2 regions of the Cellvibrio fontiphilus genome follow, and region 2 is predicted to be linked to the other one. Evidence: predicted binding sites of a transcription regulator. Region 2 holds the regulator's gene; the other holds the start of a gene.

Region 1 (15,208 bases), on a different contig from region 2:
TTTGTAAGCCGCGGTGCGGTCATCTACAAAAATGCAGGGGCCTTTTTTATCCGGTGGTTGTGAGCCGGAGAGAATGCGTACAAACGGAATTTTGCGTTTGTTCAGCACAGAAAGTATTTCCGGCATTTCAGAGATGGGCGGCGTAAGAACCAGTCCACCCACTTGGCTGCGATCCACCATATTGAGCACTTCATCAATAATATCTTCTGCTTTGGAATCACAGGGGTGAATTACCAGTTCATAACCCTGGCGGCGGCACTCCCCTAAAATTCCCTTTTGCATATCAATGACGTAGTTGCTGTTGGGGTTGTCGTAAATAAAACCAATAGAAGACGCTGCGCCGCGCAGCAAACGTGCGGAAAGATTAGGTTGGTAATTCAGCGCTTTAACCGCCTGCATAACCTTTTCCTGCAATTCTTGCCCGACAGTCCCTTCTTTATTAATGACACGCGAAACGGTTTTAAACGAGACGCCGGCCAGTTTGGCAACATCCTTGATGGTGGCTTTGGATTTGGGGGCGTGTTTATCGACACTGGGTTTCATAGGCATCTGGTAATTAGTGGCTGATCAAAACGCTAGGGTAGAGCTTAGGTTGGCGGAGCGCAATCATTTCGCGGGTCTCGATAAAGCCGTCGCTAGTAAATGCCATCTGTTCTAGCTTCAAACACCTTGCGCAAGGATATGTAAAACATTTTGGCTGCAGTAATTCGCTGGTGGCACCATGCGGGTGCAAATACTCCTGGGCCGGCCCAGCCACTCCCGGTGCAAGCCGCTGTTAATGCATAACCAGAATGAGGTTCACCCATGAAAAAATTCATTGTGTTGTTTGTTGCCTGTTTTTTTCCGTTAGTTGCTGGTGCTCAGGCGACTAAACAATTGGAGCAGTTGTGGCAGGCGAGTGATTTACCTACTCCTGAGTCGGTGCTTTATGTCGCCGATAAAAAATCGCCATTTCTGTTTGTGGCGTTGATTGACGGTCAGGGTGATCAAGCGGATGGCAAGGGCGGTATAGCCAAGTTAACTACCGATGGCAAACTCATCGATAAGGATTGGATTACTGGATTAAATGCGCCCAAAGGCATGGCCATTGACGGTAATTATCTATATGTGGCTGACATTACCGAGCTGGTCATTATCGATATTAAAAAACAACAAGTGACACAAAAAATTCCGGTTGAGAAAGCTGTGTTTTTAAATGATGTAACAGTTAGCTCTGCCGGAGTTGTGTATGTGTCTGACACCAGAACCAATAAAGTTCACCGTTTCCACAAGGGAAAAATGGATACTTATTTGGAAAATGTCAGTAGCGCTAACGGTTTAAAAGCCTTGGGTTCCAGTTTGCTGGTAGGCGCTGGCCCAGAGCTATTGATGATTGATGCTGATAAAAATCGCCAGGTTATCGCCAAGGGTTTTGAGGCGGGTATTGATGGTATTGAAATGACCAAACCCGGAGAATTTCTGGTGTCTTGCTGGGTGGGGCTGGTGTATTACGTTCACAGCGATGGTCGTTTGGAGCGTTTGATCGATTCGCGCGAGGCAAAAATTAATACAGCTGATATAGGTTATGATCAAGCTTCCCAGCAACTCTATGTGCCTAACTTTTTCAAAAATACAGTCACCGCCTATCAGCTTAAATAAATCGCTGACACTAATAAGCTGAACGCGAAACTAAATCAAAAGCTGGGTTGATCCTGCCTGCCTAGCACTAAAAAGCCGTTGCGATTGCAGCGGCTTTTTAGTATCCGCCGCATTAATTTTTTTTGGTCATTTCCTGGGCAAATTTGGCTTGTTGCTCAGCACTGGCTTCTGTCTGGAATTGCGCTTTCCACTCGCTGTAGGGCATGCCATAAATGTGGGTGCGAGCGTCCTCGTAATCCAATTCGATGTGCTGTTCGGCTCCGGCTGCAACATACCACTTGCTCAAACAGTTGCGACAAAAGCCTGCAAGGTTCATTAAATCAATGTTCTGTGCATCTTTGCGGCTATCCAAATGAGCAACTAAACGGCGAAACGCCGCTGCTTCCAGTTTTTCCCGCTGTGCGGGGCTAAGTTCGTCAATTTTCATTAATGCCTACTCGTGTAAATAAGAATTTGGCCGATATTCTACGATGCTTTATGTACTTCAGGCGTGTTTGATTAAGGTTTGGTGGGCTGCTGGAGGATTAAATCCGGTTCTTGTCTTGAACCTCAATTCAGGCTGCCTATACTCAAACGGTACTGTTAAGCTTGTCGTCTGAATTATTTTGTTATTTCAACCGGTGTCCGCAAATGCTGGGCAATCGGATTCTGGATTGGGGGTTTTTGCGTGAACATTATTTTGGGCATCATCGTTGTCCTGGGTTGTGTGATTGGTGGTTTTGCTGTGCACGGCGGCAACCCCATGGCACTTATGTCCCCCATCGAGGTGTTGATCATTTGCGGTGCTTCCTTTGGCGCAATGATTATTGGCAACCCGCTATCGGTAACTATCGGCGTTATCAAATCCGGCGGTTCCCTGATGACGCCTTCCAAGTTCAATAAGGTGTTTTACCTGGAGCTGCTGACTTTACTCTACGACATACTCAACAAAACCCGCCGTGAAGGTTTGATGGCTATTGAAGGGGATATTGAAGAGCCGGAAACCAGCCCGATTTTTGCCAACTACGCGTCCATTCTTAAAGATCATCACATCGTAGAATTTATCTGTGATTACCTGCGCATCATGGTGGCGGGCAACATGGCTCCGCACGAACTGGAGTCCCTCATGGAGCAAGAGTTGGAAGGGCATCATACAGAGGCATCGGTCGTGCCCGGTGCAATCCAGAATGCCGCTGATGGCTTACCTGGTTTTGGTATTGTGGCGGCGGTGCTCGGGGTGATTATCACCATGGGCAAAATTGGCGGCCCGCCTGCTGAAATTGGTGCGGCGGTAGCCGCGGCACTGGTGGGAACGCTGCTGGGGATTTTGTTCGCCTATGGTTTTATCGCCCCCTTTTCCAGCTATCTACAGGGTAAGGTTCGCGATGAAGGCCGCGCTTACGAATGTATCAAAGCGGTATTAGTGGCCTCTATGAATGGTGTGCCACCGCAGGTAGCCGTCGAGTTTGGCCGTAAAGTTCTTTTCCACAGTGTTCGTCCCAGTTTCAAAGAACTGGAAGAGCAGTATCGCGCCAGCAAGAAGTAAGGTCGATTTTCCATGGAAAAGAATTCAGCTCAGCAGCCGATCATCATCAAAAAGAAAAAGGGGCATGGCCATGGGCATCATGGCGGTTCCTGGAAGGTTGCACTCGCCGATTTTATGACCGCAATGATGGCCTTCTTTCTCTTGATGTGGCTGCTGGGAAGCACCTCGCCTGAGGAAAAAAAGGCCATCTCAGGTTACTTTCAAGACCCTGGCAGCCCATATGTAGTGGGTGAGGGTGGTGCCAATCCAGGCATAATTAATTTGGAACAACCTACCGAGCCGCTGATTCCTGCAGAGGTGGATGATACGCCTGCGCAAGAGGTTACAGAGGATCAGATCAAAAAAGAGATGGAGCGGATCGAAAACGAACAGCTGGAGGAGCTCAAACGACAACTGGAGACGGAAATCAATGCACTCGATTCGGTGTTCCAGCAAATTAAGGATCAAATCTTAATCGACTTTACCGCGTTGGGGTTGAGAATCCAGATTGTTGATAAAGACCAGCGCCCCATGTTTGATGTCGGCAGCGCCAACCTCAAACCCTATTCGGTGGAGGTGCTTCATGCGCTTGCCCCGATACTGAACAAGGTACAGAACAAAATCAGTGTGACTGGCCATACCGACTCGACTCCCTATGGTGTAGGTGCCAGTTATACCAACTGGGAATTGTCAGCAGATCGCGCTAACGCTGCGCGCCGCGCGTTACTGGAGGGGAATTATCCAGAAGGTAAGGTGGCAACAGTGCAGGGGATGGGATCGGCGGCCCCTTTTCTTATTGATCGCCCCGATGAACCTATTAATCGTCGGATCGCCATTATTGTGCTCAAGAAAGCAGTTGCCGATGCATTGGGCAGTGGTGCGGGGATAGATAGCAGCAAATTGATTAACAGCAGCGAAACATTTACCCAGCCGGCCCCCGGCCCGAAAATTCTATCGCCCAATGAAGTTAATGACGCGATCGATGCGGCAAATGCACCATAAAATGAAAAGACTTATAAAAACAAAGCCCGGATTATTCCGGGCTTTGTTTTTAATACGACCTTGGTGTTAATCCTGAGCGGCGAGTTGGTCGCGAATAAAACCGAAGAGTTTGCGCGCATTCGCAGGCGGTTTGTTTTCATCCCTTTCTTTTTGTGCCGCACGAATTAATTGACGCAGGTGTTGTACATCCAGGCCCGGGCAGGAGGTCACCAGGGTTTGGAAAATTTGTTTGTCGCCCTCAATCAGCAAATCGCGGTAGCGCTCGATCTGATGCTGACGATGCACATACTGATCGCTACGGTTTTGCATTTTCTCAACCGCTGCTTTGATTTCCTCATGGTTGCCTTCGCGCATCAAACGACCGATATACTGGATTTGGCGGCGACGCGCTTCTTTAGGCGGTAATTTGCGGGCGATATAAATGGCATCCAACATTTCTTCGCTGAGTGGAATATTGGCCAGCTGCTTTTCATTCATATCGATCAAGCTTTCGCCCAGCGCCTGCAAGGCATGCATATCGCGTTTTACCTGCGACTTGCTGAGAATGTAGTCATCCGGATTGATGTCGTCGTAGTTGTAAACCATAAAAGTATCTGTCGTATTCAGTAGGTCATGCCAAATGAAAGCCCGGCAAGGTTGGCAGCCAGTATAAAGGTGAGTAGCGTTTAAAAGGTCGCGCAGCTTAGTGCACAGAGGCTTCAGTCACAACTGCTTTGGATTAACAATAGAGTATTTATTCGCCTTCTTCAAAGCGATCTGCAATCAGGTTGCGTATAGCGCTCATCGCTATCTCCGCATCCTCGCCGTCTATATTGACTTCTATACGGCTGCCACAACTTGCGGCGAGTAGCATTAGAGACATTACACTCTTTGCATCCGCCCAGATACCCTCACCCACACGCACCTGAATGCTCGCCTTGAATTGGTTTGCCAAAGTGGCAAACTTGGCTGCCGCACGTGCGTGTAAGCCACGCTTATTGATAATGTCGAGGGTTTCGATTGGCATGGTTTAATGCTTTTTGTGTTTGTTGATATCGCGATGGCGTACCTGCACATCGTTAAAACTTTGATCAAAGTGACGTTGTAATCGTTCCGCCAGATAAACCGAGCGATGTTGTCCTCCGGTACAGCCGACAGCGATGGTGATGTAACTGCGGTTGTTTGCTTGGTAGCGAGGTAGCCAGCGTGTCAGATAGTGCTCAATGTCCTCATACATCTCTTTGACAGTGATTTGTTCTTCCAAAAACTCAATAACATCCTGATCCTTACCAGTCAGTGGGCGCAGGTTGGGTTTCCAGTGAGGGTTTGGTAAACAGCGAGCATCAAACACCAAATCGGCGTTTACAGGAATGCCGTGTTTAAAACCAAAGGACTCGAACAGGATTGCCATGGTCGATTCACTGCGCCCAACAACACGCTCTTTCACTAAATCCCGCAATTCATGCAGGTTCAAATGGCTGGTATCGATTATTTGGTCAGCACAATCCCGGATTGGCTCCAATAAATGCTGCTCAGCCGTGATGGATTCCTCAAGGCTGGTGTGCTTATCCGAAAGTGGGTGTTTGCGCCGTGTTTCGCTAAAGCGTTGAATAAGTACTGCTGGCTGAGAATCCAGAAACAAGGTCCGAAAGGGCAAATGTGCCTCTTTCAGTGTACTGATCATTTGCGGAAATATATTCAGGTCTTGCCAGGCGTTGCGCACGTCAATGCCTATGGCAAAGCGCTGCTGGTCGTCCTTGTGGATTTGTATTTGGGCTACCAATGCTGGTAGCAGGCTAACGGGTAGGTTGTCGATGCAATTAAAACCAACATCTTCCAGCACATGCAGTGCGGTACTTTTTCCTGAGCCTGACAGCCCGCTTACTATCACAAGGTGCATGGCATAGACCTACTAGGGGGCGGCTATAGCTGCTTGAAAAAGTGCTGTATCGCTGTCCGCTGTGCGCAGGCGTTGGCGGTAGTCAGCGTTGTTGAGAGCTCCTGCCAGTGCTGCCAGGGTTTGTAGATGTTCATCATGAGCATCTTCGGGTACCAACATTGCAAACAGTATGTCAACCGGTTGTGAATCTATGGCATCAAAATCGATTGGATCTGCCAGTGTGAGCAGCGCGCCTATGGTGCTATTGCAATTTGCGATGCGACAGTGGGGTATGGCGATGCCGTGCCCTATGCCGGTAGAGCCAAGGCGCTCTCTGCCGATTAGCCGGCGGAAGAGTTCGTCTGCCTCAATACCCGGAACATCCTGAGCAATAGCGTTAGCTAACAACTCTAGGGCGCGTTTTTTACTGCCGCCCTCAACACCGCAAAGCGTGCGTCCAGGGGTAATAAGATTTTGAATTTGCATGGTAGGTGTGACTAAAAGATTCTATCAATAAGTACGCGGCGAGTCTGACGACCCGCCGCATGATGATTAACGATGGCTGCGCATCTTTTCTTTGTGCTTAATTAGCTGGCGATCCAGCTTATCTGCCAGGGCATCAATAGCTGCATAGAGATCATCATGGGTTGCATCTGCAAACAAGTCCTTACCACTTACATGGATAGTGGCCTCTGCTTTCTGAATAAGTTTATCAACGGAGAGGATCACATGGGTGCTGGTAATTCGATCATGGTGGTGACTTAGACGCTCAATTTTGCTGTTGACGTAGTCTTTTAGTGAATCGGTAACTTCCAAATGATGACCACTAATGTTTATTTGCATAGATACTTCCTCTCGATAGAAACAAAATGGTTGTGATCAGCACAACCTAACAGTTCATCCTTGATTTTCTTCCGAATTAGGTACTGCTTGCCAGTGACAATACTAAGTCAAATGGTCTTACGTTCGTTTGAAGGTGGAATGTTCAGCGATTCGCGATATTTTGCGATTGTGCGACGCGCCACCTGAATTCCCTGTTCCGCCAATAAGTCGGTAATTTTGCTATCGCTCAGGGGTTTTTTGGGGTTCTCAGCGCTAACCAGTTTTTTGATAATGGCGCGAATTGCTGTCGATGAGCACTCGCCTCCACTATCGGTACTGACGTGGCTGGAGAAAAAGTACTTAAGTTCAAATATACCTTGCGGTGTATGCATATATTTTTGGGTGGTCACACGAGAGATGGTGGACTCATGCATTTCCACTATCTCGGCAATGTCATGTAATACCAGCGGTTTCATTGCCTCCGGCCCGTAGTCTAGAAAGCCGCGTTGTTTTTCTACAATACAGCTCGCCACTTTTAATAGTGTCTCGTTACGGCTCTGTAAGCTTTTTAGAAACCAGCGAGCCTCCTGTAAATTGTCTTTGAGAAAGGTATTGTCGCTACTGGAGTCGGCTCGTTTTACCATTGAAGCATAGTTGGCATTGATGCGTAGGCGCGGTGCAATTTCTGGATTTAATTCCACTATCCAGCGACCATCGCGCTTCTCTACAAACACATCAGGAACAACATATTCAGTGTCGCCGCTGGCGATAATATCGCCCGGGCGGGGGTTAAGGCTCTGGATAAGGGCTATAGCTTGGCTAAGTTCAGCTTCTTTAAGCTTGGTGCGGCGCATCAGCTGACGATAATCGCGGCTGCCTAAAATAGGTAGATAGAGCTTGGCGATAAGTTTCGCGGAATCCAGATATGGCGTCTTGGTGTCAAACTGTTGCAGCTGTACCAGCAGGCATTCCGAAAGATTCTGGCTGCAGACACCGCAGGGATCAAACTGTTGTAAGCGGTGCTGTACCGCTACCACCTCATCCAACTCCAGATCTTCCAGATCGTTGCGCATTCCCTCAAATATTTCTTCAATGCTGATTGATAGCATGCCGCTGGGTTCTACGGCATCGATGATGGCCATTGCCAGCACCCTATCACGATCAGACATTGGGGTGAGGTTAAGTTGCCACATCAGGTGGTCATAAAGTGAGTCTGTTGCAGCGCGGCGGCTTTCAAAGTCACTGTCTTCATTGTCGAAGTTGTTTGAGCTTCCCGCTGCGGAGGTTTGGTAAACGTCATCCCAACTGGTATCTACTGGTAGATCGGAAGGAATGGAGTCGCTCCAATCGCCACTATCGGCACTAAAACTCTCGCTTTCCCCATAGACATCGCTATCGCTGAATGACTCCCCATCACTAAAGTTATCGCTCTCACCAAAACTCTCGGTGTCACTGTAACTAGGCTCGCTAAAGCTATCGCTGGTGGAAGAGGTGAAGCTGTCGCTACTGGAGTAATCATTACTCGTATCGGTGCCGGACTCGGCAGCAATTTCTTGTTGGCGGTTGTAATCGATTTGATCGTCAGCACTGCCTTCGTAATCACTGCTTTGGCTAGGGGAGTCAAAGCTCTCCTCCATTTCAAGCATAGGATTTGAATCAAGCGCCTCTTGGATCTCTTGCTGTAAATCCAGGGTTGAAAGCTGCAGGAGGCGAATTGCCTGCTGCAGTTGGGGGGTCATGGTCAGCTGTTGGCCGAGTTTAAGCTGGAGAGATTGTTTCATTGTTGTTGCAACAAACCCTTAAATAACACGGTATGGAAAACATCTGTTAAGTGGAGTTTAGTCAGGGTTTGCGCTTCAAGCAACATGCTTAAGCAAGCTTTATGCCTAGTAGACAAAGAATGTTGCTTGTCAAGTTGTTTCTGCTTTGTTCGTCAGAGGCGGAAGTGCTCGCCCAGATAGACTTCGCGAACCTTGCTGTTGCTCAGCACAGTATCAGCGCTGCCCTCTGCGATTATGTGCCCCTCGCTGACGATGTAGGCCGTTTCACAGATATCAAGGGTTTCGCGCACATTATGGTCGGTTATCAATACACCTATGCCGCGATCTTTAAGATGGCGAACAATTTCTTTAATGTCATTTACAGAAATGGGGTCCACACCGGCAAAGGGTTCATCCAGAAGAATAAACTTGGGGTCTGTGGCCAGTGCGCGTGCGATTTCTACGCGGCGACGTTCGCCCCCCGAGAGCGCCATACCCAAACTATCTCGGATGTGCGTGATATGAAATTCGCTCAAGAGTGCTTCAAGTTTTTCTGCACGCGCTTTTTGGTCCAAATCCTTGCGCGTTTCAAGTATCGCCATGATGTTGTCAGCGACAGTGAGTTTGCGAAAGATAGATGCTTCCTGGGGTAAGTAGCCAATACCAGCGCGTGCGCGTCCATGGATAGGTAGCTGGGTAATATCCCTGTCATCAATAAGCACGCTACCGTTGTCGGCAGGAACCAAGCCGGCAATCATGTAAAAGCAGGTTGTTTTACCAGCGCCATTTGGCCCTAACAAACCCACTATGTGACCGCTCTCGACAGTGATCGAAACATCGATAACTACTTTGCGTTTTTTGTAGCTTTTGGCGAGATGACGCGCGTGCAAACTTGGCATAGGTTAATTGCTGCCTGGAGTGAAAGAGGGAGCCTGTGAATCACTTGCGGAGCCAGATTTTGGGGGGATGACAATTTCAATCCGCTGACCTTCACCTGCGGTGTTGCCTTCGGCTTTCATGACTTCTTTAACCAAGTCATAGTTAATGTGTGGGCCGCTCATGACGGCGCCATTTTGCTCGACGGATGCATCTTCGACCAGAAGCAAGTGCTCATTGCTGGGTGTGTAAGTAATTTGTTTGGCCGCGGCGGTAACTATCCCCTGTGTTTCTTCAGGTTGTTGTTGGAATTTAGCCGGGTTACCTGTAGCAACCATTTTTTCAACGCCACCGTCAGCGTTGGTGTGAATGATGATTGAATCGGCTTTGATGGTGAGGGAGCCTTGGCGGATTTCTACTGAGCCGGTATAGGTGGCTACCCCATTTTTCTGGTCAACGGTTAGGTTGTCTGCGGAGCCACGGATGGTTTCGTTTTTGTCGCTGGGTAATGCCCAAGCTGCGCCAGCACTGAGTAAAACAGTGACCAGGCCAAGCAACCTGAAAGTGGATTTAACGTGGTTCATAAACAGCCTTGACTTGTGACTTTAATTGGAACTGACTGTTGGTAAAGTCAGCTTCCATGCCTTCGGCCGTCATCTGACCCTTGGCGCTGCGCATCTTAACAGCTTTGTCTGTGCGCGCGAATTGTGTCTTGGGTAGCAAATCCAGCTTGCTGGTAGATATGCGCACCAAGCCGTTGGATGACGTTTGTTGTTGAATTTCTACATCGTTCAGAAGTTGAATTAATTCACCATTCATTTGGCTTTTACCCTCCCTTGCATTGACTATCCAGGGTGCAGTTGGGTCTTCATCAAAAAACTCCATCGTAGGGCTTTCGATCATGGTGTAGTCATGTTCCGATGGGCTCTCTGTATCTTTTTGAAAATGAGTGATTTGCGGTGTGGTAAGGCGATAGCGCAGATTGCCTGAGGTGCCGTATTCGCGGGTTTCCACGCTGGTCATGTAATATTGTGGAAAGCCGCCGCTAGCATATGGGTCTGGTCTTGGGTCATCTTTATGACGCAGGGAAAATGCAAAGAAAAACACCAGCATAGCCATTGCAACTATCCATGGCACTGGAACCTGTTGGTGAATTTGCTGGATTCGATCGACTAGTCTCATCTTACGCAGAGGATCCGTGCAGGTAGGCGCCCAGCGCCTTATCGTATGTATTTTGTGCTTGCATAAGTAAGTCGCAGGCGGCTCGTACTGCCCCCTCTCCACCACGTTCACGACTTTGCCAGTGCGCGCGTTCTACGACACTGAAATGGGCATTGGCAACTGTAAGTGCAAGACCAATGCGAGTCATAACTGTCAGGTCTGGCCAGTCATCTCCCATGAATGCAATTTCATGCAATGCATAGCTGTGTTCCCGCAGGATTTCCTGCAGCGCTTCCCATTTGTCCTCGCGGCCCTGAACGAGAATATCAATCCCTAAGTCCCGCGCGCGCCGTGCCACTAAATCACTGGTGCGCCCAGTGATAATGCCAACTTTGACACCGGTTTTTTGCAGGGCTTTGATGCCCTGTCCATCGAGCGTATTAAATGCCTTGAACTCATCGCCGCTATTGTTGAAAAACAGCCGCCCGTCGGTCAGCACTCCATCCACATCCAATAGCAGGAGTTTGATTTGCGCAGCGCGCTCCCGTAGTTCAGCATTCATCTTTTTCGTTCCAGGTCCAATTATTGCTGCAGTTATCAAATGATACCGGCGCGTAGCAAATCATTAATTTTTACGACACCAACCAACTGTTTTTGTTCGTTGTGCACCAGTAGTACGTTTATCTTGGCTTCCTCCATAACCGCCAAGGCTTCTGCGGCGAGGGTATTGTCGCGCAGCATTTTGGGGGTCGTATTCATCAAGTCACCCACTTTGGCGCTGCGCACATCAATTCCCCGATCAATACTGCGGCGCAAGTCGCCATCAGTAAATATGCCGAGTAGCTCGTGGGCATTACTCATGACGGTTGTCATGCCAAATCCTTTTTCTGACATAACCATCAAAGCATCCAATAAAGGGGTGTCGGGAGATACATGGGGAATATCACTACCGGTGTGCATGACGTCACCAAGGCGTAGTAATAGTTTGCGTCCCAGTGCTCCTCCAGGGTGAGAGAAGGCAAAATCTTCAGCAGTAAAGCCGCGAGCCTCTAGCAGGGCAATGGCAAGTGCATCCCCCATCACCAGCGTGGCTGTAGTGCTGGAGGTGGGAGCCAGATCCAGCGGGCAGGCTTCATGCTCTACGCTGATATCCAAATTGACCTCTGCCACCTCGCCAAGAGTGGATTGGGGATTGGCTGTCATGCTGATTATTTTAATGCCTGCCCGCTTGAGCAAGGGGAGCAGGGTAATTACCTCTTTGGAACTGCCAGAGTAGGAAATGGCCAGCACCAGATCATTTTTGGCGATCATGCCCAAATCGCCATGGCTGGCTTCTGCGGGATGTACAAAAAAAGCCGGGGTGCCGGTACTTGCAAGAGTGGCGGCGATTTTTTTGCCAATATGACCGGATTTGCCTATGCCGGTGACTATGACTCTACCGCTGCACTCCATAATCAGTTCACAGGCGCGGCTGAAACCTTCGCCAATACGGCCATCCAGTGCGCTTACTGCCTCTGCTTCAAGCCGTATAGTGCGCCGTGCAGAGCTTGGATAATCGAAGCTGGTCATATCAAGATTCCAAAGAGAAGGGCTGCATTATAACGGCCATCTTTCACAAGGCGAGTGGGGGTGTGTCTTTTTTGCGGGTATGCGGTTATCCCGATATTGGTGAAATGTTATAGTGCGCACCGCAAAAGACCTGAATAAGCTTCAGGTTAAATTTAACTTTCCTTTGGTTTAATAAGTCGCCTCAATAAATACCTTGCACGAGAATGGCACCATAAGGGGGTAGTGTTGTCCGATCATCTGTTGCCCAGGCTTACTCAGCCCGGCCAACCAGTTCATTTTTCTCAATATGGAAGGTTTTACAATGAAATATGTGTTCACCAATCTATCTCGTTTTGTTCTGGGAATGTTATTGCTGCTCGGATTCCAGATATCACAGGCTGCCGATGCCACTCAGAGTCCTCAGATAATTGTTGAAACCGTCGCGCAGGAGCTGTTTGGTCTGGTTAAGACTAAAAATACTGACAAGATGGCTGATGAGGTTTATTTCAAGCAAGTTGAAAAGGCGCTTGAGGAAGTGGTGAATTTCCCTTTTATTGCTGCATCAGTAATGGGTAAGGCTGCATACTCCAAGGCTACTCCGGCACAGCGTGAACAGTTCCAAAAAGTCTTTAAAGACGGCATGGTCAAATCGCTTGGTAAGGGTGTTTTGGGTTATGCCGACAGCAAGGTTGTGATTGCGGGGGTGGATGACAGTAACCCCAACCGTCAGGTGGTCAAACAGGAAGTGTCGGCCGACGGCGCTACCCATAAGCTGAACTACACCATGCGCAAGGAAAAATCAGGCGAGTGGAAATTGATCAACGTGGTGCTCAATGGCGTAAACCTGGGTCAATCGTTCAGTGGTCAATTCAAGGCGAGCCTTAAAAAATACAACGGTGATATCGATAAAGTGATCGCCAATTGGTTGGCTGATGCATAACCGGATCTGTAGTTAGCCAATCGACAAAACCCCCGGCCTGCGCTGGGGGTTTTGCTTTGCAGTGCCGGATTTTCGGATGCGATATGGGCGACATTCCGGTAAACTTCGCGCCTTATTTCTGATTACAGCCCTTCTTAATCGAGTAATTCTATGCAAGCTGAACAAATCAAAGCGCTGATTGAAAGCCAAATCCCGGATTGCGATGTCAAATCGGTCGATGTCATGGGTGATCATATAGGTCTGGTGGTCGTAAGCCCTGCATTTGCCGGTTTGACCCCTGTTAAAAAGCAGCAGTTGGTGTTGTCGACCTTGAGTGCGCAATTTGCTGACCGCAGCATCCACGCGGTGGATTACATCAAATCCTTCACGCCCGAACAGTGGCAACAGCAGCAACAGTAACGTCTCCGGCTTGAAGTCGGCATTGGCTGGCTCGGGCCTCTTTTTTCTCTTCTTTGTTTTCAGGGTTGTATGGATAAGTTTTTGATTAACAGTAGCGGTCCACTGACGGGCGAGCTGCGAATTTCCGGTTCCAAAAATGCAGGTTTGCCGCTGTTGGCGGCGACAATTTTGGCCGATTCCGAAGTGCGCTTGAGCAATGTTCCGCACTTGAAAGACATGACTACCATGGTGCAGTTGCTGCGCACCCTCGGCCTGACCATTGAGATTCAGGGCGAGCATGTGGTGATTGTGGACCCCAATACCATCAACTCCTACACCGCGTCTTACGAGCTGGTAAAAACCATGCGCGCATCGATTCTGGTGCTTGGGCCATTGCTTGCGCGCTACGGCGAAGCCAATGTGTCTTTCCCGGGGGGGTGTGCAATTGGTTCGCGCCCGGTGGATATCCATTTACGCGGCCTTGAAGCCATGGGGGCGATTATCGAAATCGATGGTGGTTATATCCGTGCTCGCTCAAATGGCCGCTTGAAAGGCTGCCATTTCCTGATGGATATGGTCACCGTTGGCGGCACTGAAAACCTGCTGATGGCCGCGGTATTGGCTGAAGGCAAAACCGTATTGGAAAACGCGGCGCGCGAACCTGAGATTGTTGACCTTGCCAATATGCTGGTTGCTATGGGCGCGAAAATCGAAGGTATAGGTACATCGACCCTGACAGTTCATGGCGTTGATAAACTGCACGGTTGCGAATACAGCGTGATGCCTGACCGTATCGAAACCGGCACCTATCTGGTTGCCGCTGCAGCGACTCGTGGCAAGATTAAATTGACCAATACCCGCGCCGACATTCTTGAAGCCGTGTTATTGAAGTTGCAGGAAGCGGGCGCGGATATCACCACTGGTGAAGACTGGATCGCGCTGGATATGCACGGCAAGCGCCCGAAAGCAGTTAGCTTGAAAACGGCTCCTTACCCGGCATTCCCTACAGATATGCAATCGCAATTTATGGCAATGAATGCGGTCGCTGAAGGTATCAGCCACATCACCGAAACGATTTTTGAAAATCGCCTGGTACAGGTTGCCGAATTGAACCGTATGGGTGCGCATATCGAACTTGAACACAATACGGCGATTGTTACGGGTGTTGAGCGTTTAAAAGCGGCACCAGTAATGGCATCTGACCTGCGCGCCTCGGCAAGTTTGGTGATTGCCGGTTTGGTGGCGGATGGTGAGACCCTGATCGACCGCATTTACCACATCGATCGCGGTTACGAAGCTATCGAGCAGAAATTCCAAAGCCTCGGTGCCAGTGTGCGCCGTGTTAAGGGTTCATAAGCGCAAAGGTATAAAAAAGGTAAAACCCATGAGTCAAACCCTGACCATCGCGCTCACCAAAGGGCGCATTCTGGAAGAGACACTACCACTGCTGGCGGCAGCGGATATTCGCCCGCTCGAAGATATGGAAAAGAGCCGCAAGCTGGTATTTGAAACTACCCAACCCAATGTGCGTTTTTTATTGTTGCGCGGTGCAGATGTTCCCACCTACGTGCAATTTGGTGCGGCCGATATGGGTATTTCCGGAAAAGACACTCTGATGGAAAACGGCGCTGAAGGTTTGTATGAACCGCTCGATTTAAATATCGCGCGCTGCAAATTAATGACCGCTGGCGTGAAGGGTGAATCCCTGCCGGCTGGTCGTA
Region 2 (15,208 bases):
CTTGCGTCACTGCTTATTGGTGTTGATCGATACGGCAGGTTTCCGCCATGGCGACCCGCATTTAAAGGCCCAGCTGAAAGCCTTGGCAGATCAACCGCAAGTGAAAACCTATCTGGTAATGTCATCCAACAGTCAGGCGCAAATGCTAAAAGCCTCGGTGCATGCCTATGGTGCTGCGCGCTTGCAAGGGTGTGTGCTGACCAAGCTGGATGAAACCGCTGGCATTGGTGAAGCGCTGGGCGTGGTGATGCAAAGCCGCCTGCCGATTGCCTACACCACCGATGGTCAGGACATTCCCAAAAATCTGGAAGTGGCGCGAGCACACCAGTTGGTGGCCCGTGCTGTCGCTTTGCTTAAAACGACAACAGCAACGGCGGTTTCTTAACCAGTAAATCTATATAAGCCCATGATTTTAGCGGTGAAACTGAAATTTATCGGATCTTTTTCCAATCCCTATCTATACTCAGTTCACCAGTGGCGCGCGACAAAAAGGTCGTAATACTGAACAGCGGCCGCGCTTAAAAAGAATATGTTTGGAGTTACCTGTAGATGAGCCAAGTGCGACCCGTTCAAGTTATCGCCGTGTCCGGCGGCAAAGGCGGAGTAGGCAAGAGCAACATTTCCGTCAACCTGAGTATTGCCTTGGCAGAATTGCGTCGTCGGGTGGTATTGCTGGATGCTGACTTGGGGCTCGCTAATGTCGATGTATTGTTGGGCATTCGTGCAACTCACACACTTGCCGATGTTCTGGCGGGAACCCATTCGCTCAGTGATGTTCTGGTCACCGGCCCCGCCGGCGTAAAAATAGTACCCGCTTCATCAGGCGTGCAACGCATGGCCGAATTGAGTAGTGCAGAGCACGTCGGCCTGATCAATGCGTTTAACGAATTGTCAGATCAAGTGGATATTTTGGTGATAGATACTGCTGCCGGGATATCCGACACGGTGGTGAGTTTTGTGCGCGCCGCCAACGAAGTCATTATTGTTGTCTGTGATGAGCCATCCTCAATCACCGACTCCTACGCCCTCATTAAATTACTCAACAAAGAATATGGAATGCAGCGCTTCCGGGTTGTTGCAAACATGACGCGCACCCAGCAGGAAGGTATGAATATGTTCAACAAACTGAATACCGTTTGTGAGCGTTTCCTGGATGTAACCCTGCAGTTTGTTGGTCAAATTCCGTTTGATGAAAACGTGCGCAAAGCTGTGCAAAAGCAAAAAGCGCTGTTGGAATTTGCGCCCAATTCCAAAGCGGCGGTAGCAATTCGCGCACTGGCTCAAGCCGTTGATAAATGGCCACTGCCTTATTCGCCCACCGGGCGTTTGGAGTTTTTTGTCGAGCGGTTATTGCAGGCAGCAAACGCGCGTTAATAAAGAATAGTGTGCCCATTTGCCGGTTTCGTTGCGGCGAGTGATATCGGTGAGTTGCCGGTTGTAAACAGGTGAGGCGAGGGTGCCAGTAGTGACGGCAGTTTCTGCCAAACAGAAGGTGTTCGATGGCCGCAGTCAATGGTTTAGCCATGTACGATAAAAAGACCTTGCTCGATGCGCAAATCAATATCGAAGATTTCGCTCCGCTGGTAAAGCGCATCGCCTACCACATGATGCTGCGCATGCCTGCCTCAGTGCAGGTCGATGACCTTATTCAAGCGGGCATGATTGGTTTAATTGAAGCCTCCCAAAAATACGATGCCTCCCGTGGCGCCAGTTTTGAAACCTACGCAGGTATTCGTATCCGTGGTGCCATTGTGGACGAAATGCGTCGTGGTGATTGGGTTCCACGCTCTGTGCACCGCAATGCGCGCCGTGTGGCCCGCGCTGTTGCCGTAGTAGAGGCGCGCACCGGGCGTGATGCGAGCGATGCGGAAGTCGCCGCTGAGTTGGAGGTATCGCTAGAAGAATATTTTGAAATGCTGCAGGACGCCAACGGCAGCCGTCTTTTCAGTTACGAAGAAACCTTCGGTGAAGAAGACAGCAATATCGATGCGTCTGAACACAGCAGCGCCTTTGCCAGCCCATTGGAAGGTGTACAGCGCGAAGGGCTTAAACGCGCGTTGGCCGATGCTATTACCCAGTTACCTGAACGCGAGCGCATGGTGCTAGCGCTTTATTACGATCAGGAATTGAATCTGAAAGAGATTGGGTTGGTATTGGGTGTTAGTGAATCCCGTGTTAGCCAAATTCATAGCCAAGCGGCCGCTCGCTTGCGCAATCGGCTGGGCGGTTGGCAGCCCACATAAGTTGAGCAAAAAGTAATCGCTCTGATCGAATTAGATTAAAGTCTGAGCGCTCAGGTGCTAATTAGTCTGTAAATACAACAATTTGCGCTATTATTTGCAGTAAAAGTTGAAGATTTACGCGCCGTCACTGGCTAGAGCTTCAACTCCTACTAGACTATGAATTAACAAAATTCCCTTCTGGGTTATTGGAGGTTGCGTTGGATAAGAATATGAAAATCCTGATTGTTGATGACTTTTCAACAATGCGGCGGATCATTAAAAACTTGCTGCGGGATTTGGGGTTTTCCAATACCCACGAAGCAGATGACGGTGTCACTGCTTTGCCCATGCTTAAAAATGGCGATTTCCAATTTCTGGTGACTGACTGGAACATGCCTGGCATGACCGGTATTGACTTGCTCAAAGCGGTGCGCGCTGATGAAAAGCTCCGCACCTTGCCAGTACTTATGGTAACGGCTGAAGCCAAGCGCGATCAGATCATTGAAGCGGCTCAGGCGGGAGTAAATGGTTATGTAGTCAAACCTTTTACTGCACAGGCGCTGAAGGAAAAAATCGAGAAAATTTTTGAGCGGGTTGGATAAAACCGTCGATTGAATAATAAATAAGGCGTCGCCATGGCATCAGAAACCCAAACATCCTTCAATGACGAATTTGTCGTCGAATTGAGAGAGTGCGCCAAGTTGCTTGCAGAAAAACTGCAAAGTAACCAAATCGAAGAAGCATCGATTTTGATTCAGACGATTACCCAGTCGCGCGACCGACATATCTTTCAATCTGTTGGTCGTTTAACACGCGGTTTGCATGATGCGATTGTCAATTTCAATGTTGATGCAGATTTAAGTAAAGAACCGCCCAAAATTGAAAATTCGGATATCCACGACGCTTCAAACCGGTTGAATTACGTTATTGAATTAACGCAAAAAGCCGCTGAAAAAACCATGGATGTGGTAGACGAAGCAGCCCCTATTGCGATGAACCTTGGCCAAGAAGCCAGCAGTTTGCGCAGCGAGTGGGCGCGACTAAAGCGCCGTGAAATGAGCGCAGATGAATTTCGTCAGCTCTATGAGCGCATGGATGTTTTTTTAGGCCAAATGGTTACTGGTACTGAACAGCTCGGCAAAAACCTGCAAGACATTGTGCTTGAACAGGGCTTTCAGGATTTAACTGGCCAGGTCTTAAAACGCGTTATCGGTTTAATCAATGATGTTGAAAAAGATTTAGTAAGTTTGGTGCGAATTGCCGGGCAGGTGGAAGAGATCACTGGTCTTGGTAATGATCGTGAAACCGTCGCACACGATATGGAAATTATGCACAAACGTAAAACTGAAGCCGAAGGGCCACAAATTAACAAAGAGCGGGCAGATGTAGTATCCGGGCAAGATGATGTGGATGACTTGTTATCCAGCCTTGGTTTTTAAACTGCAGGTCACTCGAGGAAAGTTGAATGAGTTTTGGTGATGACGAGGATATCCTCCAGGATTTTCTGGTAGAGGCAGGCGAAATTCTCGAGCGCCTCAGCCAGCAATTGGTTGACCTGGAGCAGCGCCCGGAAGATAAAGATTTGCTCAATGCGATCTTCCGCGGTTTTCACACTGTAAAAGGTGGTGCTGGTTTTCTGGCGCTTACCCCCATGGTGGAATGTTGTCACCTCACCGAAAACCTGTTTGATATTTTGCGTAATGGCAAACGCGCTGTTACTTCGGAATTAATGGATGTTGTGCTTTCCGCATTGGATATGGTGAACCAGCAGTTTGAGTTGGTATCCCAACGCGAGGAGTTGCCACCCGTAGACCAAGGGTTAATTGCTGCACTGGAGCGCCTGGTTTCTTGCGAAGATCTACACGAAAGTGAAGCATCCGAAACGCCAGCAGAGGCAGCGGCGCCAGAGCTAACGAGCCATTCTGATAATTCTATTCAGCACCACTCCGAGTCCCAGCCTGCGTCGGGCGACATCACAGATGCAGAATTTGAACAGCTGCTTGACGCCATATCCGGTGCGCAACCAGCAGCCAGTTCTGCCAGTGCGACATCCTCACACGAGCCTGCTCCCACAGCAGTTGCCAGTGGTCATGATGATATTTCTGAAGATGAGTTCGAGGCATTACTCGATCAATTACATGGCAAAGGCAAGGGACCAGGTATTCAAACCCCACCAGTCGCCCCAGTTGCTGCAAACCCGGTAGCGGCAACGGCAACAACAGCTTCTGGTGATGAGATTTCAGAAGACGAATTTGAAGCTCTATTAGATCAGCTGCACGGTAAGGGCAAGGGGCCAGGCATCAATGCTGCTCCTGCGCCAGTTGCTGCAGTCTCTAGCCCCGCCCCCGAGGCTACCAGTGGGGCAGGCGACCTGATTACAGATGATGAATTTGATGCGTTACTTGACCAGTTGCACGGTAAGGGTAAGGGGCCGGGTACGGCTGCAACTGACAGCCTAAACACTCCTGCAGCCGCGTCATCGGCGCCAGTTGCCAAACCAGCAGCACCAAAAACTGCCCCCAAACCCGAGTCAAAACCAGAAGCGGCTAAAGCAGCGGCGCCAGTGCCGGCGGCTAAAAAAGTCGAGCCCGCCAAACCCGCCGCTGTCAGTGCCCCAGTCGCCGCACCTGCGGTAGATAAAGAGGCTCCTGCAGTGGAGACCACCGTGCGTGTGGACACCCAGCGCCTCGATGACATTATGAATATGGTGGGCGAGCTGGTTTTGGTGCGCAATCGCCTGGTGCGCTTGGGTAACGGCTCAACCAATGAAGCCCTGGCAAAAGCAGTGGCCAACCTGGATGTTGTGACCGCGGATTTGCAAACATCCGTGATGAAAACCCGCATGCAGCCAATCAAAAAAGTGTTTGGCCGCTTCCCGCGTGTAGTGCGTGATTTGGCGCGTAGCCTGCGTAAAGAAATTAATTTGGAATTAGTGGGTGAAGAAACCGATCTGGATAAAAATCTGGTGGAGGCGCTTGCTGATCCACTGGTGCATTTGGTCCGCAATTCGGTTGACCATGGCATAGAATTCCCCGATGTGCGCGAGGCTAATGGTAAGCCTCGCGTTGGTCAGGTGGTGCTTTCTGCAGAGCAAGAGGGCGACCATATCCTGCTGTCGATCAGTGATGACGGTGCGGGTATGGATCCGGTGAAACTGCGCCGCATCGCCGTAGAAAAAGGCATGTTCGATGAGGATACCGCTAATCGTTTGTCCGACACCGAAGCCTACAACTTAATTTTTGCTCCCGGTTTTTCCACCAAAAAAGAAATTTCCGATGTGTCCGGCCGTGGCGTCGGCATGGATGTCGTAAAAACCAAAATCACCCAACTTAACGGCACGGTGGAAATTAAATCCGAGTTGGGAAAAGGCACCCGTTTTATTATCAAAGTGCCACTGACTCTGGCAATCATGCCCACCTTGATGTTTATGCTTGGTCAGCAAACCTTTGCGTTTCCACTGGTCAGCGTGAATGAAATCTTCCATATGGATCTGACCAAGAGTCACATAGTGGATGGACAGGACTGCGTTGCTATTCGCGATCAGGCGATTCCACTTTTCTATATGAAAGATTGGTTAGTAAAAAACGCTTTTGGTCATCGTCCTGATAACGCACACGTAGTCATAGTTACTGTGGGCTCGCGTCGTGTGGGTTTTGTAGTGGATCAGTTGATTGGCCAAGAAGAAGTGGTAATCAAACCTTTAGGCAAAATGCTGCAGGGTACGCCTGGCATGGCGGGTGCCACTATTACCGGTGATGGCACCATTGCGCTGATTCTGGACATTCCAAGTTTGTTGCGTCGCTATGCAAAAGGTTCTGCCGGCTGGGGGCATAGCTAATTTATTGAGTGCCATGGTGGTACTGGTTAGGCGATTTAATGCGGCCTCTTCGTCTATTCTTTTTAAATATTTTCCCTTGCGGAGCGCGATAGATGCCTTTCCGGGTATTAGTAGTTGATGATTCCAATTTCTTTCAGCACCGCTTGAAAGACATTATTAATGAGCATCCGGAATTAAAAGTTGTTGGCATCGCAAGTAATGGGCGTGAAGCTATCGATAAAGCGGCGGAATTAAAGCCGGATATCATCACCATGGATTTTGAAATGCCGGTGATGGATGGTGTTACGGCAATAAAACACATCATGTCTAACCGCCGCGTGCCCATTTTGATGTTTTCGTCGCTCACCTACGAAGGCGCTAAAATTACGCTGGATGCCTTAGCGGCGGGTGCTCTTGATTTTATCCCCAAGGATTTTGCCGAAGTCTCGCGCAATTCCGAAGCACTTAAGAAAAAGCTGCACGAGCGATTAATCACGCTGGCTGGTTCAGGTAGCCGGCCTGTACCCCCTGCTGCGGTCACATCGGTTCCTTCGTCTACATCGGGCACTCCAAGTATTAACTCCTCATTCAAACCCTTAAGCACGCCTGCACCCTTACCGCGTGTTGCACCTGTGGTTACCGATGAGCCAGTACGTGCATCCTCGGGGTCTGATTCCTATCGCCTTAAAAATAAACCCAAGCTCCTTGTTATTGGCGCCTCTACAGGCGGGCCGGTTGCGCTTGCTGAAGTATTAATGGCGCTGCCAGCTAATTTTCCGCTGCCTATAGTGCTTGTGCAGCATATGCCGGAAAATTTCACCAAAGCCTTTGCGGAACGCCTTAATAAGCAGTGTCATATTCGCGTTCGCGAAGCGGTAGACGGTGACCAACTGCAACCGGGTCTTGCATTGCTGGCACCCGGCGGTAAACAGCTTATGCTGGATAAGCGCAATGGCGGTTCAGTGCGTGTTTTGCCAGACGACGAGCGTGTGAATTACAAACCCTCGCTCGATATCACCTTTGGGTCTGCTGCCAACAATTATGCAGACAAGGTATTGGGCGTAGTGTTAACCGGTATGGGGTCGGATGGCTGCAACGGCGCACGGCTATTAAAAGAGGCCGGTTCATCACTCTGGTCACAGGATGAAGCCAGTTGTGTTATTTATGGCATGCCCATGGCGGTAGCTCGCGCTGGGTTAACTGATAAGGTGCTAAGCCTCAAGGATATAGGGCCGCGCTTGGTGAAGGAGCTTATGTGATGGATTTGCTCAGTATTATCGGCGTCATCCTCGCGTTTGCCGCCATTATAGGGGGCAATTTTTTAGAGGGCGGAGGCATTGGGACTCTGGTCAACGGGCCGGCTGCATTGATTGTATTGGGTGGTACTTTTGGTGCGGCCATGTTGCAGACATCAAAAGTAAATCTACGCCGTGCATTAAAAATTGTTAGCTGGGTTTTTAAGCCCCCCTATGTTCCTTTCAAGCAAGGTATAGCGAATATAGTTCGCTGGGCAGCGGCGGCACGCAAAGACGGTTTGCTGGGTTTGGAGGAAATTTCCGAGCGCGAAAAAGATAAATTTGCCAAAAAAGGTTTGCAACTATTGGTGGATGGTAATGAACCAGAAGTAATTCGCCGCATTCTGGAAACTGATTTGATAGTGAATGAGCAGCGAGATTTTGACGCAATTAAATTTTACGAATCCATGGGTGGCTATGCGCCTACCATTGGCATTATTGGCGCCGTTATGGGCTTGATCCATGTGATGAACAACCTCGCAGACCCAGCGACTCTTGGGCCTGGAATTGCTATCGCTTTTGTGGCCACAATCTATGGTGTTGCGCTTGCGAATTTAGTGTTTATTCCCATCTCCAATAAACTACGCATGTGTGTGAATGAAAACTCACAATACCGCGAGTTAATTATTGAAGGCATTATCGCGATTGCTGATGGTGAGAATCCGCGTTCTATTGAAATGAAATTAAACGGTTATTTGCACCCGCTTAACTGACCTTTGTTTATGTGAGTAGTGCGCTTATGGTTCGCCGCAGACGAGAAGATATTCATGTCAACCACGAGCGCTGGCTGATTTCTTACGCAGATTTCATCACCTTATTGTTTGCATTTTTTGTGGTGATGTATTCCATTTCCCAAGTGAATGACAGCAAGTACCGCGTATTGTCCGATACCTTTATTGAAGCTTTTCACCTACCTACAGATTCTCAAGCCAACAAAGAGCCTTCTGATCAAGTGGCGCCCGCTGCCGATTTGATTTCGCCTATCGATATGGGGAAATCTACCCACGATGTGGAGCAAACAGACGAAGTGCCGCCACAGATTGTCGATAGCAGTCAAAATGCTGTTAAGCAACTGGTTCCGGCTGAAACAGCTGACGCAGCAGTCAAAACCAGCGATGAACTGACGCAGATTTCCGATTTGGTTTCTGAAAAGTTTGCCCCGCTCATTAGTGATCAGGTAATTCAGGTTTCAAGCAATGAACTTTGGCTGCAGATAGAGTTGAAGGACAGTATTTTATTTTCATCAGGCAGTGCCGATACCAGCGAACAGGCGCGACGGATTTTTGATGAAATCGCCGCAATTCTCGCTGGCTACTCCAATCCGGTTCAGGTGGAAGGGTTTACCGATAACGTGCCAATCAACAGTCCCAAATATCCCACGAACTGGGAGCTCTCTACGGCGCGTGCCAGTGCGATTGTTAAACATCTTGCGGCGAAGGGGGTGGCGCCTGAGCGTTTATCGGCTGTTGGTTATGGTGAGTACCAACCCAAGGTGCCTAACGATTCGGAGCAGGGCAGGGCGCAGAATCGCCGTGTTGCCATTATGATTGCCAAGCGCAAAATGGATCGTCCCCGTGCATCACTGGAGGCTACAGCCAGCTCCACTCCAACCAGTTCTTCTACATCCAGCGCTGCTGTTGTTATTTCGTCCGGCTCCAACCCCGTGAATTAATAGGATTTACTTGCTTCGTCCCCTCTCGTTTATCAAAAGCCTGCCGCTATAAAGTAAAAGCTCGGTTGTTAACTTGCAGTTGTTGCCTGCTGGGCAATACTTAGTTTTCCTTGATTAAAAAGTGATCTTTTCTGCATTGGCATCAAGGTGAATAAAGGCGACAATTGAATTATTTGTTGTGTTACCTAGAGGTGCATTCTGGCAATAGGCATAATCTTTGCTTTTGTCGCTGTAATGAACAAAGTGACTGGTAATTGACGCCGGTGAGGGTTGAATTGTGCGTGTGATAGCGATAGCAAACCAAAAAGGCGGTGTGGGTAAAACCACTACCACAGTTTCCCTGGGTGGCTTGATAGCGGCTACCGGGAAGCGTGTGTTGCTATTGGATATAGACCCTCATGGTTCCTTGTCCACCTATTTTCGTCAGGATCCTGACAATCAATTACTGAGCAGTTATACCTTGTTCCAGGAGCGCAAGAGTCTTACGCGCGAGTCTGTGTCCCGTTTGATAGTGGCAACCGATTTTCCCAACATCAGTCTGATCCCTTCGGCTACCGCTCTCGCCACGCTTGAACGCCAAGCCATAGGGCAGGACGGCATGGGGCTGGTGTTGAGTCGCGCCTTGGCACTCATCGCCAATGACTACGACTACGTACTTATCGATACACCTCCCTTACTTGGTGTACTCATGGTGAACGCTTTGGCCGCCTGTCAGTATTTGGTGATTCCGGTACAAACCGAATTCCTTGCTCTCAAGGGCTTGGAGCGTATGGTAAACACCCTGAACATGATGTCTCGTTCGCGCAAAAAGGCGCTGGATTACACCATAGTGCCAGTTATGTTTGATCGCCGGACCCAAGCGTCGGTAACCAGTTTGCGCACCATTCGCAATACCTATCCCGCACAAGCCTGGCCTGGTCATGTACCCGTCGATACACGCTTTCGTGATGCCAGCAAAGCGGGCATACCTCCGCATTTGTTTGATCCTGCGAGCCGCGGCGTGGAGGCTTATATTGCGCTTTGGCATTGGCTGGAGAAAAAGATTCGTGCTGATGAACTGCAACAAGTTCAACCAGCCACTATGACGCTGGTAAACAAGGCGGGTGTGGTGTCGTGACAAACCGAAAAACGCCTGAGGGCGATATAGAGTCACCGGATGCGAGCTTGAGTCATTATTTTGATGACTTGCTCGGTATAGGTGATGTAATTGGTGAGGCGATTGCGACGATGGAATCGCAGCCTGTTTCGGTTGCTGCCAATGCGGGATTGGCGCGTGTAGTGAATTTGCCGACAAAAAAAAAACCATCGGAAAAACCTCTCAAAAACTCTGCAGGTGTTGGTTCCAAACCAAGAGCGCTGACGAAATCTGATACCAAAAAAACGCTGCTTGCCGATCCTGTACAAACACCAGAGCAAAAGCAACAGCTGGAAAAGTTGCTGCAATCGGTGAGCGCACAGTTACTGGTTGAGGCCCCGGTGGTTGACTCGCCCAAGGTGGCAATACCTGTTGCGCTCGGCACTGAGTCCAAAACACACTTCGTTGTTGATGAAAATGAAATTCAAGAATGGGACATAGGCACACCCGACGAGGTGCCTGTGGACGTCGGCACGGATCTGGCGTCCGGGCATCTGCAAGTTGCTACTGAATCTCATACCGGTTTCAAAATGGACGGTTTGGAGTGGCTTGAAAATGGTAGGCCGCAGTGGGCTCAGTCGCGCTTTGATGTGCTGTTGTTTAAGGTTGCTGGTCTAACTTTGGCCGTGCCACTCATCTCACTTGGGCAAATACAGCCATTAACAGATGAATTGACTCCTTTGTTTGGTCAGGCGGATTGGTTTATGGGCCTGCAACCGACGCCTGCTGGAAAAATTCGCACAGTGAATACGGCTAAATTTGTGATGCCAGAGCGTTACGATGACTCTTTTTTGCAGACCGCTAAATACGTAATGTCTATTAACGGTGTCCCCTGGGGGTTGGCGGTAGACTCGGTAAACCAACCCATCACCTTGCAGCCCGAGGATGTAAAATGGCGTAGTGATCGAGGCAAACGCCCCTGGTTGGCTGGAACGGTTAAGGACCATATGTGTGCCTTGCTGGATATCCCGCGTATTGGTCAAATTTTGGTAGAAGCAGATAAAAACTTCGTATCGGCTTGATCGGTTTTCCTTCCAAGCTTGAAAGTCTATGAGCCTCGGCTCACGCAAACAAAAGTGGCATGAGAAAAGTCATCGGCTATAGTTATAGCGACATTTACATGATCTACTGCCGCGTTGGCAGTGAAGAGGAATATTAAACATGGCAACTGATGCAGCAAAAAATAAAAGCACTGACGATCCCATATTGCAGTGGGTAACTTTCCGTCTGGATGGAGAGACCTATGGCATCAATGTAATGCAAGTGCAGGAAGTGCTGCGTTACTCGGAGATTGCTCCTGTGCCGGGCGCGCCCTCCTATGTGCTGGGTATTATCAATTTGCGTGGTAATGTGGTGACGGTTATCGACACCCGCCATCGCTTTAACTTGTCCAGTGGTGAAATTACTGACAATACCCGTATCGTGATTATTGAAACAGATCGTCATGTGATTGGCATTTTGGTCGATAGCGTTGCTGAAGTGGTTTATTTGCGTCAATCTGAAATTGAAATGGCACCGAATGTGGGGAACGAGGAGAGTGCAAAATTCATTCAGGGTGTATGCCACAAAAACAATGAGCTGTTAATTCTGATTGACCTGAATAAATTGCTGACCAGTGAAGAGTGGTCAGAGTTGGAAGATATTTAAATTTATTCTCCCTTGATTGGCCTTTGCCAATGAAGGGAGATTTTAGAGACGTATTCATGACACTGCTGGAAATTGGGCTGCTCATAAGTTTAGGGATTGGCTTGCTTGCCTTGGCTTGTGCATTGGTTAGTTTGCGTCGTGTCCGCTTGCAGGCGAGTGCGACTGAAAAACTGATGCAGAAACTCATGCGTGAAGTAGCTGCTTCGAGCAGTGGTTCAGTGGGTATGGGCCAGCGTTTATTAGCGATGGAAAAGCGTCTGCAATCAGAGAGTAAAAAAACGGAAAAAATCGATTACTACAATGACGATGAATTCCAGCCTTACTCGCAGGCGGCGCAAATGTTCAAAATGGGTATGGATTGCGAAGAGGTTGCGCGGCGTTGCGGTTTATCGCGCGCCGAAGCTTCATTGTTGGAAATGATGCAAAAGTCGAGTCGATAATCACTTCGTTTTTGTTATTACTCTTTAGCATTTAATGAATTGCTACATATAAACACAAAAGGCGATCGATGGATCGCCTTTTGTGTTTTTCCGGGTCAGCAATTTAAGTGCTGCTTATTCAGTGGTGAAATTGAAATGAATTGCCACTGATGCCAAGCGAGTCATCGCCCAATAAATACACATAGGCGGGCATTAATACATCGGGGGTTTTAACAGTATCGGGATTTTCAGCAGGATAGGCGGCGGCGCGCATTTCAGTGCGAGTGGCGCCTGGATTTATGCTGTTAACACGAATTCGCGTGGCGCCCTCCAGCTCGTCGTGCAGGGTTTGCATTAAATTTTCTGCCGCCGCTTTGGATGCGGCATAAGCTCCCCAAAATGCTCGCCCTTTAAAGGCAACACTGGAACTGGTAAATAATACGCTGGCATTTTCGGCGCGCTCCAGCAGTGGGAGCAGTGCTTGGGTCATCATAAATGGTGCGTTGGCATTAACTTGCATGCAGCGTTGCCAGGCACTGACTGAGTAATTGCTAATCGGCGTGCGCTCGCCTAAATCAGCTGCATTGTGTAGCAGGCCATCTACACGTCCAAACGTATCTTCAAGCGCATTACACATATCGTCGTAATCTTTTTCTAGCGCACTTTCAAAATTGATGGGATAAATGGCTGGCTGTGGGTGGCCTGCTGCTTCAATTTCATCGTAAACCGCTTCCAGCTTGCTCATGGTTCTGCCGCATAAAATGACAGTCGCTCCGCAGGCGGCAAAAGTTTTGGCAGCACAGCGGCCTATGCCTGCTCCTGCACCGGTGACAATAATAATTTTGTTCTGTAACGAATCAGGTTTTATGGCGTAATCGGGTGGAATATTCATAACAGTTCTTCGCTCAATAATCAGGCTCTGGCAGTCGTTACTTACAGATATTTTTCAATAATAGGCCAGATTTCATCAGCATGATTTACGCTGTAATCTGCATTCCAATCGGTTGGGTTTTCGTTGATGTCGAGATAGCCATAGGTGGCTGCAATGGTGATGCTACCTGCATCTCTTCCGCAATCGATATCGCGTTTGTGATCACCAATATAAATAATTTCTTGCGGTGCGCAGCCCAATTGTTTGCTTGCAAGGTGTAAGCATTCAGGATCAGGTTTACTGCGAGCGACATCATCGGGGCAAATAACACTGACGGGTGCTGGCTGAATCGCCAGGGCAGACATAAGCGGCAGGGTGTAAGCCGCTGGTTTATTGGTGGCAATTCCCCATGCAATATTTTTGCTAGCCAGGTTATCCAGCAATGCTTGAATGCCCGGGAAGGGTTGGGTGTAAACCGCGATATGATCCAGATAAAGCGCCAGTAACCGCTCGCGCAACCGCTCAAATTGTGAATGGCTATCGTCAATTTCAAAAGCCAATTTGATTAAGGCTTTTGAGCCATTGGATACACCGGCTCGTATGGTTTCCGGGCTCAGCTCGACCAGTCCTTCTTCGGCTCGCAGTTGATTAACCACTACTACAAAATCAGGTGCGGTATCCAGAAGTGTGCCGTCCAGGTCAAACATTACTGCACGAATTTTTTGCTTCATTATTCGCCGACCTTTTTGGCGTGCACCAAATAATTTACGCTCACATCGTTGGGGTTTAACTTGTAGTGCTTGGTGAGCGGGTTATAGGTCATGCCCGTTATGGTTTGCAATTCCAGCCTAGCAGCGCGCAGCCACTGTGCCAATTCAGACGGGCGAATAAATTTGCTGTATTCATGGGTGCCTTTAGGCAGGAGTTTCAATAAATACTCCGCACCAATAATCGCGAATGCATAGGATTTTGGATTGCGGTTGATGGTTGAGAAATAGACATCGCCGCCAGGTTTTACCAATTGCGCGCAAGCTTTTACCACGGATGCCGGATCAGGTACGTGCTCCAGCATTTCCATACAGGTGACGACATCAAACGCCTCTGGCATTTGTGTGGCTTTATCCTCGGCGGTAATTTGCTCGTAGGTTAATTCCACGCCAGTTTCCAGTGCATGCAGGCGCGCAACTGCAAGTGGCGCTTCGCCCATATCTATACCTGTTACCGAAGCACCACGTAGCGCGAGCGATTCCGCCAGAATGCCGCCTCCACAACCCACATCAATTACCTTTTTTTGTGCGACCGGCGAGCGCTGGTCAATAAAATTAGCGCGTAGTGGGTTAATGTCGTGAAGTGGTTTGAATTCGCTGTTTTTGTCCCACCAGCGACTGGCGAGGGCTTCAAATTTTGCTATTTCAGCGGTATCGACATTGGCCATAAATTGTTCCGTCTGTCTGAGGGTGAGTTATAAAGGTTCGATAAATCCAGCGGCGTTAATTAATTGCGCGCGCTAATTTGTTTACGCCACCAATTGGCCTTGCCAAGAATCTCGCGTTCATTGAGGCTGAGCAAAACCCGGTTGGCGAGAAGGCATTTCCCCTCTACCCAAACATGGGTAACTGCTTGTCCTGCATGGTTGTAAACCAGTTGTGAGGCGGGGTTGTAAAGCGGCTGCATGGTTAGTCCTCCCAAATCAACGGCTGTTATGTCTGCTGCTTTGCCTACCTCAAGGCTGCCTATAATTTCGTCCAACCCCAAGGCCTTGGCTCCATTGAGTGTTGCCATGCGCAGGGCAGTGTGGGCATCTACCGCGGCTGCATCACCGGCAATGGCTTTAGCCAGCAGTGCTGCCGTCTTTAATTCGCTGAATAAATCCAGATCATTGTTACTGGCTGCGCCATCGGTCCCCAAGGCGACATTCACGCCGGCTTTGAGCAGTTTATCTACCGGGCAAAAACCGCTCGCTAATTTTAAGTTGGATTCAGGGCAGTGGATCACATGAGCGCCGGATTCTTGCAAGAGTTTGACATCAAGCCCGTCAATTTGGGTCATGTGTACGCATTGGGTTAGGGGGGATAAGAGCCCCAGGTCCATCAAGCGCTGACTCGGACGGCGACCATACTGTGCGATGGA

Evidence for each region. Region 2 encodes FliA, which starts transcription of late flagellar genes. Its sites were predicted from a motif close to TAAAGTTATNNNNNNNNCGGCCGATANCC; they were not measured.
Region 1: the regulator FliA is predicted to act here: its motif matches at 2,076-2,104, upstream of motA (flagellar motor stator protein MotA).

The regions. Positions count from the first base shown of each region.
Region 1 is NZ_JBHRTF010000004.1:842,636-857,843, forward strand. Features, by position in the region: gene ACFODX_RS12120 (LacI family DNA-binding transcriptional regulator) at 1-543, opposite strand, end outside; gene ACFODX_RS12125 (GTP-binding protein) at 805-1,638, shown strand; gene ACFODX_RS12130 (DUF1244 domain-containing protein) at 1,751-2,065, opposite strand; gene motA (flagellar motor stator protein MotA) at 2,306-3,163, shown strand; gene motB (flagellar motor protein MotB) at 3,176-4,144, shown strand; gene yjgA (ribosome biogenesis factor YjgA) at 4,211-4,729, opposite strand; gene ACFODX_RS12150 (HPr family phosphocarrier protein) at 4,878-5,150, opposite strand; gene rapZ (RNase adapter RapZ) at 5,154-6,023, opposite strand; gene ptsN (PTS IIA-like nitrogen regulatory protein PtsN) at 6,036-6,488, opposite strand; gene hpf (ribosome hibernation-promoting factor, HPF/YfiA family) at 6,555-6,845, opposite strand; gene ACFODX_RS12170 (RNA polymerase factor sigma-54) at 6,953-8,605, opposite strand; gene lptB (LPS export ABC transporter ATP-binding protein) at 8,758-9,483, opposite strand; gene lptA (lipopolysaccharide transport periplasmic protein LptA) at 9,487-10,044, opposite strand; gene lptC (LPS export ABC transporter periplasmic protein LptC) at 10,031-10,642, opposite strand; gene ACFODX_RS12190 (KdsC family phosphatase) at 10,644-11,183, opposite strand; gene ACFODX_RS12195 (KpsF/GutQ family sugar-phosphate isomerase) at 11,219-12,190, opposite strand; gene ACFODX_RS12200 (MlaC/ttg2D family ABC transporter substrate-binding protein) at 12,492-13,109, shown strand; gene ACFODX_RS12205 (BolA family protein) at 13,260-13,508, shown strand; gene murA (UDP-N-acetylglucosamine 1-carboxyvinyltransferase) at 13,578-14,843, shown strand; gene hisG (ATP phosphoribosyltransferase) at 14,872-15,208, shown strand, end outside.
Region 2 is NZ_JBHRTF010000003.1:425,854-441,061, forward strand. Features, by position in the region: gene flhF (flagellar biosynthesis protein FlhF) at 1-385, shown strand, start outside; gene ACFODX_RS07475 (MinD/ParA family protein) at 550-1,374, shown strand; gene ACFODX_RS07480 (RNA polymerase sigma factor FliA) at 1,500-2,243, shown strand; gene cheY (chemotaxis response regulator CheY) at 2,441-2,824, shown strand; gene ACFODX_RS07490 (protein phosphatase CheZ) at 2,858-3,661, shown strand; gene ACFODX_RS07495 (chemotaxis protein CheA) at 3,688-6,060, shown strand; gene ACFODX_RS07500 (protein-glutamate methylesterase/protein-glutamine glutaminase) at 6,153-7,298, shown strand; gene ACFODX_RS07505 (flagellar motor protein) at 7,298-8,047, shown strand; gene motD (flagellar motor protein MotD) at 8,074-9,006, shown strand; gene ACFODX_RS07515 (ParA family protein) at 9,284-10,123, shown strand; gene ACFODX_RS07520 (chemotaxis protein CheW) at 10,120-11,163, shown strand; gene ACFODX_RS07525 (chemotaxis protein CheW) at 11,303-11,788, shown strand; gene ACFODX_RS07530 (DUF2802 domain-containing protein) at 11,845-12,228, shown strand; gene ACFODX_RS07535 (YciK family oxidoreductase) at 12,347-13,099, opposite strand; gene ACFODX_RS07540 (HAD family hydrolase) at 13,141-13,809, opposite strand; gene ubiG (bifunctional 2-polyprenyl-6-hydroxyphenol methylase/3-demethylubiquinol 3-O-methyltransferase UbiG) at 13,809-14,513, opposite strand; gene ACFODX_RS07550 (TRZ/ATZ family hydrolase) at 14,573-15,208, opposite strand, start outside.